Rhodovastum atsumiense: one gene and its partner. The protein of the gene in region 2 interacts with the protein of the main gene of each other region in a pairwise test. Links are inferred from orthologs where the notes say so. Each region holds a gene or a part of one and is shown on either strand. Other genes may lie near its edges.

What was found. Proteins that work in one complex are often made in the same cells at the same time.
Region 1: the proteins of NBY65_RS11130 (region 2) and murG interact in binary tests that used the Escherichia coli proteins (3 or more experiments, as listed by UniProt). The link is inferred for Rhodovastum atsumiense from one-to-one orthologs.

What each region holds. Positions count from the first base shown.
Region 1 is NZ_OW485601.1:954,558-958,748, reverse strand. What follows is about bases 1-3,000. They hold murG (undecaprenyldiphospho-muramoylpentapeptide beta-N-acetylglucosaminyltransferase), read right to left. Parts: upstream 2,059-3,000; coding sequence 943-2,058; downstream 1-942. Other genes in these bases: NBY65_RS04135 (FtsW/RodA/SpoVE family cell cycle protein), read right to left, coding at 2,055-3,000; murC (UDP-N-acetylmuramate--L-alanine ligase), read right to left, coding at 1-946. In the rest of the region: more of NBY65_RS04135, read right to left, coding at 3,001-3,176; murD (UDP-N-acetylmuramoyl-L-alanine--D-glutamate ligase), read right to left, coding at 3,176-4,191. UniProt on the Escherichia coli protein: Cell wall formation. Catalyzes the transfer of a GlcNAc subunit on undecaprenyl-pyrophosphoryl-MurNAc-pentapeptide (lipid intermediate I) to form undecaprenyl-pyrophosphoryl-MurNAc-(pentapeptide)GlcNAc (lipid intermediate II).
Region 2 is NZ_OW485601.1:2,422,810-2,428,834, forward strand. The notes cover bases 2,940-5,788. They hold NBY65_RS11130 (TrmH family RNA methyltransferase), read right to left. Parts: upstream 4,795-5,788; coding sequence 4,084-4,794; downstream 2,940-4,083. Other genes in these bases: NBY65_RS11125 (D-2-hydroxyacid dehydrogenase), read right to left, coding at 3,046-4,023; NBY65_RS11135 (RluA family pseudouridine synthase), read left to right, coding at 4,818-5,471; NBY65_RS11140 (glycosyltransferase family 2 protein), read right to left, coding at 5,461-5,788. Outside these bases: NBY65_RS11110 (ABC transporter substrate-binding protein), read left to right, coding at 1-877; NBY65_RS11115 (Fic family protein), read left to right, coding at 964-2,274; NBY65_RS11120 (septal ring lytic transglycosylase RlpA family protein), read right to left, coding at 2,304-2,918; more of NBY65_RS11140, read right to left, coding at 5,789-6,025.

The sequences.
Region 1 (4,191 bases), 1.5 Mb from region 2 along the record:
AGGAGGCGAAGGCACTGCGCAGGGTGGCGTCGTCGATTTCCATCTCGGAGGCGATGGCGACCGCGGCCAGCGCGTTCTGAACGTTGTGGTTGCCCAGCATCGGCAGGCGGAACGGCCCCATCTTGCGGGTGCGGTTGCGGGCGCGGTCGGCCACCGTCACCTCGAAGGTGGCACCCAGCTTGTCGGCCACCACGCGCTCGGCGCGGATATCGGCCTGCGGCGACAGGCCGTAGGTGATGATGCGCCGGTCGGACAGGCGCGGGATCATCTGCTGCACCGCCGGGTGGTCGATGCACAGTACGGCGAAGCCATAGAACGGAATATTCTGCACGAAGTGCTCGTAGCCCGCGATCATGGCCTCGCCGGTGCCCCAGTGGTCGAGGTGCTCGGCATCCATGTTGGTGACCACCGCGATCACCGCGGGCAGGCGCAGGAAGCTGCCGTCGCTCTCGTCGGCCTCCACCACCATCCACTCGCCCGAGCCGAGCCGCGTGTTGGTGCCGTAGGCGTTGATGATGCCGCCGTTGATGACGGTGGGGTCGAGCCGCGCCGCTTCCAGCACGGTGGCGATCAGGCTGGTCGTGGTGGTCTTGCCATGCGTGCCGCCGACCGCGATCGACCATCGCAGCCGCATCAGCTCGGCCAGCATCTCGGCGCGCCGCACCACCGGGATCATCCGCGCCCGCGCCGCCTGCACTTCCGGGTTGTCCGGCTTCACCGCGGTGGAGACGACCACCACCTGCGCCTCGCCCAGGTTGCGCGCGTCATGCCCGACCGCGACGGCGATGCCGGTCTCGCGCAGCCGGCGGACATTCGCGCTCTCGGCGAGGTCGCTGCCCTGGACCGCATAGCCGAGATTGTGCAGGACCTCGGCGATGCCGGACATGCCGATGCCGCCGATGCCGACGAAATGAATGGTGCCAATGGACAGCGGCAGGGCTCTCATGAAACGGAATCCTGTGCGATGGTCTGTTCCACGAGATCGGCCAGACGCGATGCCGCGTCCGCAATGCCACAGCCCGCGGCAGCCTGCGCCGCCCTGGAGAGAATAGCCGGAGCGGCCAGAAGAGTTTCGATACGTTGCGCCAGTGTTTCGGCGCCGAATTCGGATTGCGGCATCATCCAGGCGCCGCCGGCCGCAACCAGGGCGCGTGCGTTTTCCGTCTGATGGTCGTCGATCGCGCCGGGCAGCGGCACCAGCACCGCCGGACGGCCGATCACCCCCAGCTCCGCGATAGTTGATGCTCCCGCACGGGCAACGACCAGGTGCGCCTGCGAAAGAAGCCCGGCAATATCGGCAAAGAACGGTTGCAGATCAAAAACAATGCCGATACTGTTGTATACAGCGCGCACCCGATCAAGGTCCTCGCTGCGGCACTGCTGCGTCACATGCAGCCGCGCGCGCGTCGTTGCCGGCAGCGCACGGAGGGCGGCGGGTACGATGTCGCTGAACACCCGTGCCCCCAGCGATCCGCCGATCACAACCAGGCGGAACACCCCCTCGGGCGCGGCATAGGGATGGCCGGCCAGCGCCGCCACCGCCGGGCGCACCGGGTTGCCCGTAAGCGTGGTGCGAACCCCCCGCGGCAGGCGCGAGGTCGGGGCATGGCTCAGCGCCAGCCCGTCGGCCAGCCGCGCCAGCACCCGGTTCGCCCGCCCGAGCACGGCGTTCTGCTCGTGCAGCAGCACGCGCGGGCGCCGGCGCAGCAGGCGCGCCGCCAGCACCGGGGCGACCGCCGGATAGCCGCCGAAGCCGACCACCGCCGCGGCATCGAGGCGGGCGAGGATGCCGCGCGCCTGCAAGGTGCCGGCGGCGAGCTGCCCCACCGCCTGCAGCCCGCGCCACGCCCCGCGCCCGGCGATGCCGGCGCCGCGCAGCACGAAGCGCTCGCCTCCGGCGAAGCTTGGCGAGTCCAGGCCGCCGGAGCGCGCATCCGTCATCAGCGCGATGCGGTGGCCGCGCCCGGACAGGGCGGCCGCCAGCGCCTCGGCCGGAAAGAAATGTCCGCCGGTGCCGCCGGCGGCGATCACGATCAGGCGCGGCGCCGGGCCTCTCATAGCAATTCCCCGTTGTGGCGCTTGCGCGTGAGCGCGAGCAGCATGCCCATCCCCAGCGCCACCGCCAGCACCGAGGACCCGCCATAGGAAACGAAGGGCAGGGTCATGCCCTTGGTCGGGATCAGGTGCAGCGTCGAGGCCATGTTGACGAAGGCCTGCAGGCCGAAGCTGGTCACCAGCCCGGTGGCCGCCAGGACCACGTACATGTCGTTCTCGGCCAGCAGGCGCAGCAGGCCGCGCAGCACGATGAAGGCGAACAGGCCGAGGATCACCAGGCACAGGATCATGCCGAATTCCTCGCCCACCACGGCGAACACCGTGTCGGCATGGGCATCGGGCAGCACGTCCTTGACCCGGCCCTCGCCGGGGCCGCGCCCCCACAGCCCGCCCGAGCCGAACGCCTCCAGCGAGCGCATCACCTGGTAGTTGTCGCCGCTCGAGGGGTCGAGGAAGCGGGTCACGCGGCTGCGCACATGCGGGAAGAAGCTGTAGGCGGCGACTGCGGCGCCGGCCATGCCGGCCAGCCCGAAGCCGACGAAGACGATGTTGAGCCCGCCCACGAACAACTGCACGAAGAACACGCCCGAGATCACCGCGAGCATGCCCACGTCCGGCTGCGACTTCAGCAGCACCGCGATGACGCCGAAGACGCAGAAGGCGAGCAGCGTGCCCGGGAAGCGGCGCACCGTCCTGGCCTCGGCGATCAGCCAGGCCGCGATCACCGCGAAGCAGGGCTTGAGGAACTCGCTGGGCTGCAGCGACAGGCCGGGGATGGAGATCCAGCGCCGCGCGCCCTTGATCTCCACGCCCGCCACCAGGGTCATGGCGGTCAGCACCAGGGCGATGAAGCAGCCCCCCAGCGCCAGGCGACGGATGCCGCGCGGGCTCAGCAGCGACACCACCACCACGATGGCCCCGGCGAAGCTGAGGAAGAACACCTGCTTGAGGATGAAGATGTCGCGGGACTGCTTGATGCGCTCCGCGACCGCCGGGCTCGCCGCCAGCATCATCACGTAGCCGAAGCCGATCAGCGTCACGATCGCGAACAGGGTCCAGCGATCCACCGTCCACCACCAGCGGCCCAGCAGCGAGGTGTCGGCGCGGGAGAGCGGTGGCATCATGCGCTGCTCTCCGCCAGGGCCTGCGCCAGCGCGCGGAAGCGGTCGCCGCGTGCATCGAAGCCGGTGAACTGGTCCCAGGACGCACAGGCCGGCGAGAGCAGCACCACCGGCGCGGTGCCGGCACGCGCTTCCTGCCAGGCCGCCGCCACCGCCGCATCCAGCGTGCCGACATCGCGATGCGGCACGCCGTGCGCGGCCAGGGTCTGCGCCAGCACCGGGGCGTCGCGCCCGATCAGCAACGCCAGCGCGATGCGCGGGAAGAATGGCACCAGGCTGTCGATGCCGCCCGCCTTGGCCATGCCGCCGGCGATCCAGATGAGGCGATCGTAGCAACCGAGCGCGCGCGCCGCGGAATCGGCATTGGTCGCCTTGCTGTCGTTGACGAACACCACGCCGGCGGCCTCGGCCACGCGTTCCTGCCGGTGCGGCAGGCCCGGATAGCTGAGAATACCTTCGGCGACCTGTGTCCGCGTCACGCCGAGGGAAAGCGCCATCGCCGCGGCGGCGGCGGCATTCTGGGCGTTGTGGCTGCCCGGCAGGGCGCGGGCCCGCGCGAGATCCACGATCGGCCCGTCGGCGTCGCGCAGCACGCTCCCCTCGGGTCCCAGATCGGCCGGTCCTTCGCCGGAAATCGTCATCAGGCGCGCCGGCCCCGCGCGCAGCGCCGCCGCCATCGCGCGCCCGTCGGCGTCGTCGATGCCCACCACCGCCGTGTCGGCGCCGGTCTGGCGGTCGAAGATGGACCGCTTGGCCCGCGCATAGCCCGCCATGTCGCCATGCCGGTCCAGGTGGTCCGGGCTGAGGTTGAGCATGGTCGCGATGTCGAAACGAAGTGCCGCGAGTCGTTCCAGCATGTAGGACGACATCTCGAGCACGTACACGCCATCGTGATCGAGCCGGGGCAAGGCCAGTGCCGCCGTGCCGAGATTGCCCCCCGCCGCCACCGGGCGGCCGGTCCGTTCCAGGATGTGGGCGAGCAGGGCGGTGGTGGTGGACTTGCCGTTGGTGCCGG
Region 2 (6,025 bases):
CCTGCGCATCCACCAGGTCGCCGATCCGGCCACGGCGCAGAGCGAACTGCTCGGCGACAAGGCGGACTGGACCTGGAACCTGCCGCCCGATGACGTGGACAGGCTCGGCCTGCTGCCGCACCTGCAGACGACGCGGGCCGAGACGATGCGGGTGAACTTCCTGATGTTCGACGCGGCCGGCCGCACCGGCGCGGGCAACCCGATGACCAAGGTGAAAGTGCGCCAGGCGATCGCGCATGCGATCGACCGGCAGGCGATCGCGAAGAACATCATGCAGGGCGGCTCGCGGGCGATCGACACGCCCTGCTTCCCGACGCAGTTCGGCTGTGATCCCTCGGTGGCGGTGCGCTACGCCTACGACCCGGCCCGGGCGCGGGCGCTGCTGGCGGAAGCGGGCTATCCGGACGGGTTTCGGACGGAGATGATCAGTTACCTGTTGCCGCAGTTCGAGGCCCCGGTGCAGGGCTACCTGAAGGCGGTCGGCATCGACGCCCGGCTGGTGCATCTGCAGACCGAAGCCGCGCTCAGGCGCAACCTGGAAGGCGGCAATCCGCTCTACCTCGCCAACTGGGGCAGCTACTCCATCAACGACGTTTCGGCATTCCTGCCGCAGTTCTTCAGCGCCGGCACCGAGGGGTTCAGCGACAACGACAACACCCGCGACCCGGAGCTGAAGCGGCTGGTGGAGCAGGGCGGAGCGAGCACCAATGCCGATGAACGCCGCCGCTACTACGCTGCGGCCATCCGCCTGATCACCGAGCAGATGTATTTCCTGCCGATCATGACGAGCGTGCAGTCCTATGCGGCACGTCGCGAAGTGTCCTTCAGGGCCTACCCCGACGAAATCCCCCGCTTCTACCTGACGAGCTGGCGATAGCGGCGATTCGGAGCCGCGCCAGTGGCATGAAGGGCTTTGCCTGCGGGATCGGCGGAAAGCTGCCCTTTCGTCCCCGGAAATCATAGTTGTTTCATGCTCCTGGCGGCGCTTCGCGCATCGGCGTGATGATCGGCAGAATTTTGGCAGATTTCCGGATTCTACCTTATAATGTCAGTCTGTTATCCAGACTCAGGATCGGCAAAGTGGCGTTTGAGGAAACCCCGGCACGGATCGAACCCTGCCTTCTCGATGAAACCGGTCCGGAAATTGTCGATCTGATCGCCGCCCTCTCGGCCAGCAGCAGCGCACTTGGAATCCGGCTGCATGCCCGGTCCGCGGCCAATCTTGCCGATGCCGTGCGGATCATGAACTGCTACTATTCGAACCTGATTGAAGGTCACAACACGACCCCGCGCGAGATCGAGCGGGCTCTGGCCGATCAACTCGACCCCACGGAGGAGCGCCGGAATCTTCAGGTCGAAGCGCGCGCGCATATCCGTGTCCAGCGCGACATTGACCGTCGTTTTGCAGAAGCTGCGCTACCGGAACCGGCTTCAGCTGAATTCATCCGTGACGTTCATCGCGCCTTCTACGTGGATGCTCCCGAAGCCATGCTGATTGTGCGCGGCACGGGTCGCGCGTTGCGCATGGTGCCGGGCGAGTTCCGTTCGACCGCGGAGCATGAGGTCATGGTTGGCCGGCACTGGCCGCCGGCCGGCGAGCGCGTGGCCGCGTTCATGCAGCATTTCGAGAAACGCTACCGCTTCGAGCCGCTGCGCATGGGCAGTCGCATCCTGGCAATGGCGGCGGCCCATCACCGGCTGAATTACATCCACCCCTTCCTGGATGGGAACGGGCGTGTCAGCCGGTTGATGAGCCACGCCATGGCGCTGCATGCCGGCATCGGCGCACACGGCCTCTGGTCGGTGTCACGCGGACTGGCGCGGGGCCTGGAGAGCCGGGGCGAATACAAGCGGATGATGGATCACGCCGATTCGCTACGGCAGGGCGATCTGGACGGCCGGGGAAACCTCTCGCTCCGGGCTCTGGCGGAGTTCACCACCTGGTTCCTTCAGGTCTGCCTTGATCAGGTCACCTGCATGAGCGGCCTGTTCGCCCTGGACACGCTCATCGAGCGCCTGAAATTCTATGTGGAACAGCGGGGGCTGAAGCCGGAAGCCTTTGCGCTTCTGGAACAGGTCCTGCAACGCGGGGAACTGCCGCGCGGGGAAGCGGCGCGCGTCACCGGCCTGAAGGAACGGACCGCCCGCGATCTCCTGAGCACCTTGGTGGCGGAGGGCATTCTCGGCTCCGATACCCCCAAGGGACCGGTTTCGCTGCGCTTTCCCCTTGATGCGGTCGAAGTGCTGTTTCCCGGCCTGTTCCCGAAGGCATAGGTCCAATGATGTGCAGTGCCGGGCCGATCCTACCGCCGCGCCTGCGGTTCCTCGGGCGGCGCGGCTGCGGCGGCCTGTTGCAACGCTTCGGTCGCTGTGGAGGCTGGCACCTCGGCTGCTCCCGCACCCGCCTTGGCGCCGCCTGACCGTTGCGGCACCGCGACCGGCGCCACCACCACCGGCACCACGCCGTCACCGATCATGTCGAGTTTCTTCGCTGTCTTCGGCGTCAGGTCCACGACGCGGCCCTGGGCATAGGGCCCACGGTCCTCGATCCTGACCATGGCGGACTTGCCGGTCTTGAGGTTGGTGACCTTCGCGACGGTGCCGAGCGGCAGCGACTTGCTGGCCGCGACCGTGGAGTCGGGGTTGAAGCGCTTGCCGTTGGCCATCTTGCGGCCCCGGAATTCCTCGCCATAGAAGCTGGCCTTGCCGCGCAGCTTGCGGCCGGAATGATCGATCGGCGGACGGCGCCCGGGCGGCTCGGCCACGGGCGGTTGTTCCGCGAGCTTCCGCGCTTCCCGCAAGGCCGGGCCATCGGAAAGTTCCGGTTCCGCATGGGCCGCCACCGGCAGAGCGAGGGCCATCGCGGCGCCGATCGCTGCCGCGGTGAGCCGGGTGATGCTGCTGTCCTTTTTCATCATGCGAGGAAAAGGCCCCGGCCCCACCGCGGTTCCACGAAATCAGGTTCTCGTGATGCCTATTTTTATCAATGGTCGAGCGGCTGTCGTTGATGCGACGGATGATGCGCGAGAATTACGCCCGGAAGTGTCAATATCCCCGGCCGGGATCAACCTGGTTCGGTGGCATCCCTCCGTCGCGCCAGGCCCGGAGATTGGCGAAGAACACCTCCAGGGTGGCGGCATTGTAGGTGGCCGGATCCTCGTCGGCGGAGACATGTGGCGTCACCAGCAGGTTCGGCGTGGTCCAGACCCGGTGGTCGGGCGGCGGTGGTTCCGGGGTCGTCACGTCGAGCACCGCGCCGCCGAGTCGCCCGGCATCGAGCAGGTCGCACAGCGCATCCTGGTCGATCAGCCCGCCGCGGCCCACGTTCACCACGCCCGCCCCCTGCGGCAGCAATTCCAGGCGGCGACGGTCGAGCAGCCCGGCGGTGGCGGGGGTGAGCGGACAGGCGAGCACCAGGAAGTCGGTTTCCGGCAGCACCGCGTCGAGCTCCGCGATCAGGCGGATGCGGTCGAAATCATCATGCGGGAGGGCGCGGGTGCGCAGGCCGGTGGTGGACAGCCCGAGCATCCGGGCGGCGCGGGCGGCGGCGGCCCCGAGGTCGCCGGTGCCGATGATGGTGGCGCGTCGGCCGCGGATGACCGGCAGGAATTGCGGTTCCCAACTGCCGCGGCGCTGGGCGGCGGCATAGGCGGGAATCCGCGTATTCAGCATCAGCAGCGCCATGGCGGCGTATTCGAACACCTTGGCGCCGTGCACGCCGCGATTGTTCACCAGCAGGACGCCGGGGGGCAGTCGCTCGAAGGGCCGCAGGGCATCGACCCCGGCGGCGGTGGTGAACATCAGGCGCAGCCGTGGCCCGGCGAAGGGCAGCAGGCTCCCGATCGTGCTTGGCGAGGCGATCAGGATCTCCGCCTCGGCGATGGCGGCGGTGAAGGCGTCTGTATCGAATCCAAAACTGACCTCGTGGTCGGTTTCCCCGGCGCGCGCTGCGGCGGCGTGCCATTGCGCGGGGGTGAGCACGAAGGGGGCGGAGGCGGAACGGTTCTGGATATGAATGCGCATGACCAACCCTGCCACGCCGCCCTGCGGGAAGGCCAGGGCCTGTCCTGCTCAGATGTCCGCTCAGGTGAGGGCGTGCAGCAGCACCGCGGCCGCCTGCGCAACGTTCAGGCTCTGCACCCGCCCGGTGCCACGGATGCGCACCGAGCGGCGGCAGGCCGCCAGCACCTCGGCGCGGATGCCGTGTTCCTCTGCGCCGAGCACCAGGGCGAGGGGCCGGTCGCGCGGAATCGCCTCGGGTGGCACTGCATCAGCGGCAAGCGTCGTCGCCACGATGCGGTAGTAGGGCGCCAAGGCGGCCAGGGCGCGCGGCAGGTCGCGGGTGCGGTGCAGGGCCAGCCATTCCAGGCCACCCTCGGCGGTGCGGTAGGCGGCGTCGGAGGGCAGGGCGGCGCCGGGGATGTCGTGCAGCAGCAGCGCCGGCACGCCGAACCACGCGGCGCTGCGGGCGATCGCGCCGAGATTGTGCGGGTTGCCGATGCCGTCGAGCACCAGCAGGAAATTCCCGCGCGGCGGGGCGCGCAGGTCGAGCAGCGGGATCTCGCGGGGCTTGGCCACCGCGACCACGCCGCCATGGTGTGGCGTGCCGGCGACCTTCACCAGCTCCGCGTCCGGCAGCAGGCGGTAGGGCCGGCGTGCCTCGGCGAGCCGGCTGCACCAGGGACCGACCAGGTCGCGCCGTTCGGTGGCGTAGAACAGGCGGATGACGTCGTCGGGGCGACGGGCGAACAGGGCGTCGACGGCGTTGGCGCCGCAGATCGTGTCGGGCTTCATGCGGCATGGCATAGCATCACGCGATGGACATCCCGATCCTGTTCCACGATTCGCGTTTCGTCGTGCTCGACAAGCCGGCGGGGCTGCCCGTGCATCCCGGGCCGCGCGGCGGCCCCAGCGTGGAGGATTGCTTCCCGGCGCTGTCGCGTCGGCGCGACGGGCCGTGGCTCGCGCACCGGCTGGACGCCGACACCGCCGGCTGCCTGCTGGTGGCGCTGCGACGGGCGGCGCTGCATGCGGCCCAGGCCGAGTTCGCGGCCGGTCGGGCGGCGAAGACCTATTGGGCGGTGGTGCACGGGGCGCCGCCGGGCGAGGCGGGCGTGATTCAGGCGAAGCTGCGCAAGGTCAGTACGCCGGCGGGGTGGCGCATGGTCGCCGACGAGGCGGGCCAACCCGCGGTGACCGAATGGTGCCTGCGCGGGCAGGCGGCGGGGATGGCCTGGCTGGAACTGCGCCCGCGCACCGGGCGGACGCACCAGGTGCGGGCGCATTGCGCGGTGCTGGGCTGTCCGTTGCTGGGCGATCCGGTGTACGGCCCGGGCGGGGAGGCGGAGCGGCTGCACTTGCTGGCGCGCAGCCTTTCGCTCGGGCTCGATCCGCCGGTGGCGGTGACGGCGCCGGTGCCGGCGCATATGCGGGCGGCCCTGGCCGCCTGCGGCGCCGCGATCAGCCGATGAGGAACCAGCAGCGGAACAGGGCGGTTTCCGGCCAGGTCTGGCGGTGCAGTCCCGGCATCCGCAAGGCCATCAGCCGCAGCCGGATCCCACCATGCAGCGCCCGGCTGAGCAGCAGGAGCTCGGCCCGGGCCCGCTCGGTGATGAGCTCGGGTTGGGCCAGCAATCCATCGACATGGGCCCGCAGCAGCGTCATGAACAAGGCCGGGCCGCGGCGCAGGGCCCCCACCGCGCGGCGCAGCGAGGAGGCCGGGGCGCCCACCAGGTTGCATCGGTGCTGGCGATACAGGATCACCGGTTCCTTGTCCTGGACGAGCAGCCCGCCGGCGGCGGTCACCATCAGGTAGGCCCACCAGTCATGCAGCGTGCCCGGGGCGGGGCGGCTGGCCGCGACCAGGCAGGCGGCCTGGCGGTTCAGCATGACGGTGCAGCCGGTGGCCACGTTCTGGGTCAGCGCCGCCGGAAAGCCGGTGGCACGCCGCAGCGCACCGGACAGGCCCAGGCGGTTCAGATCCTGATCCACCAGGATCTGGCGACCGCAATACAGCACCGGCAGG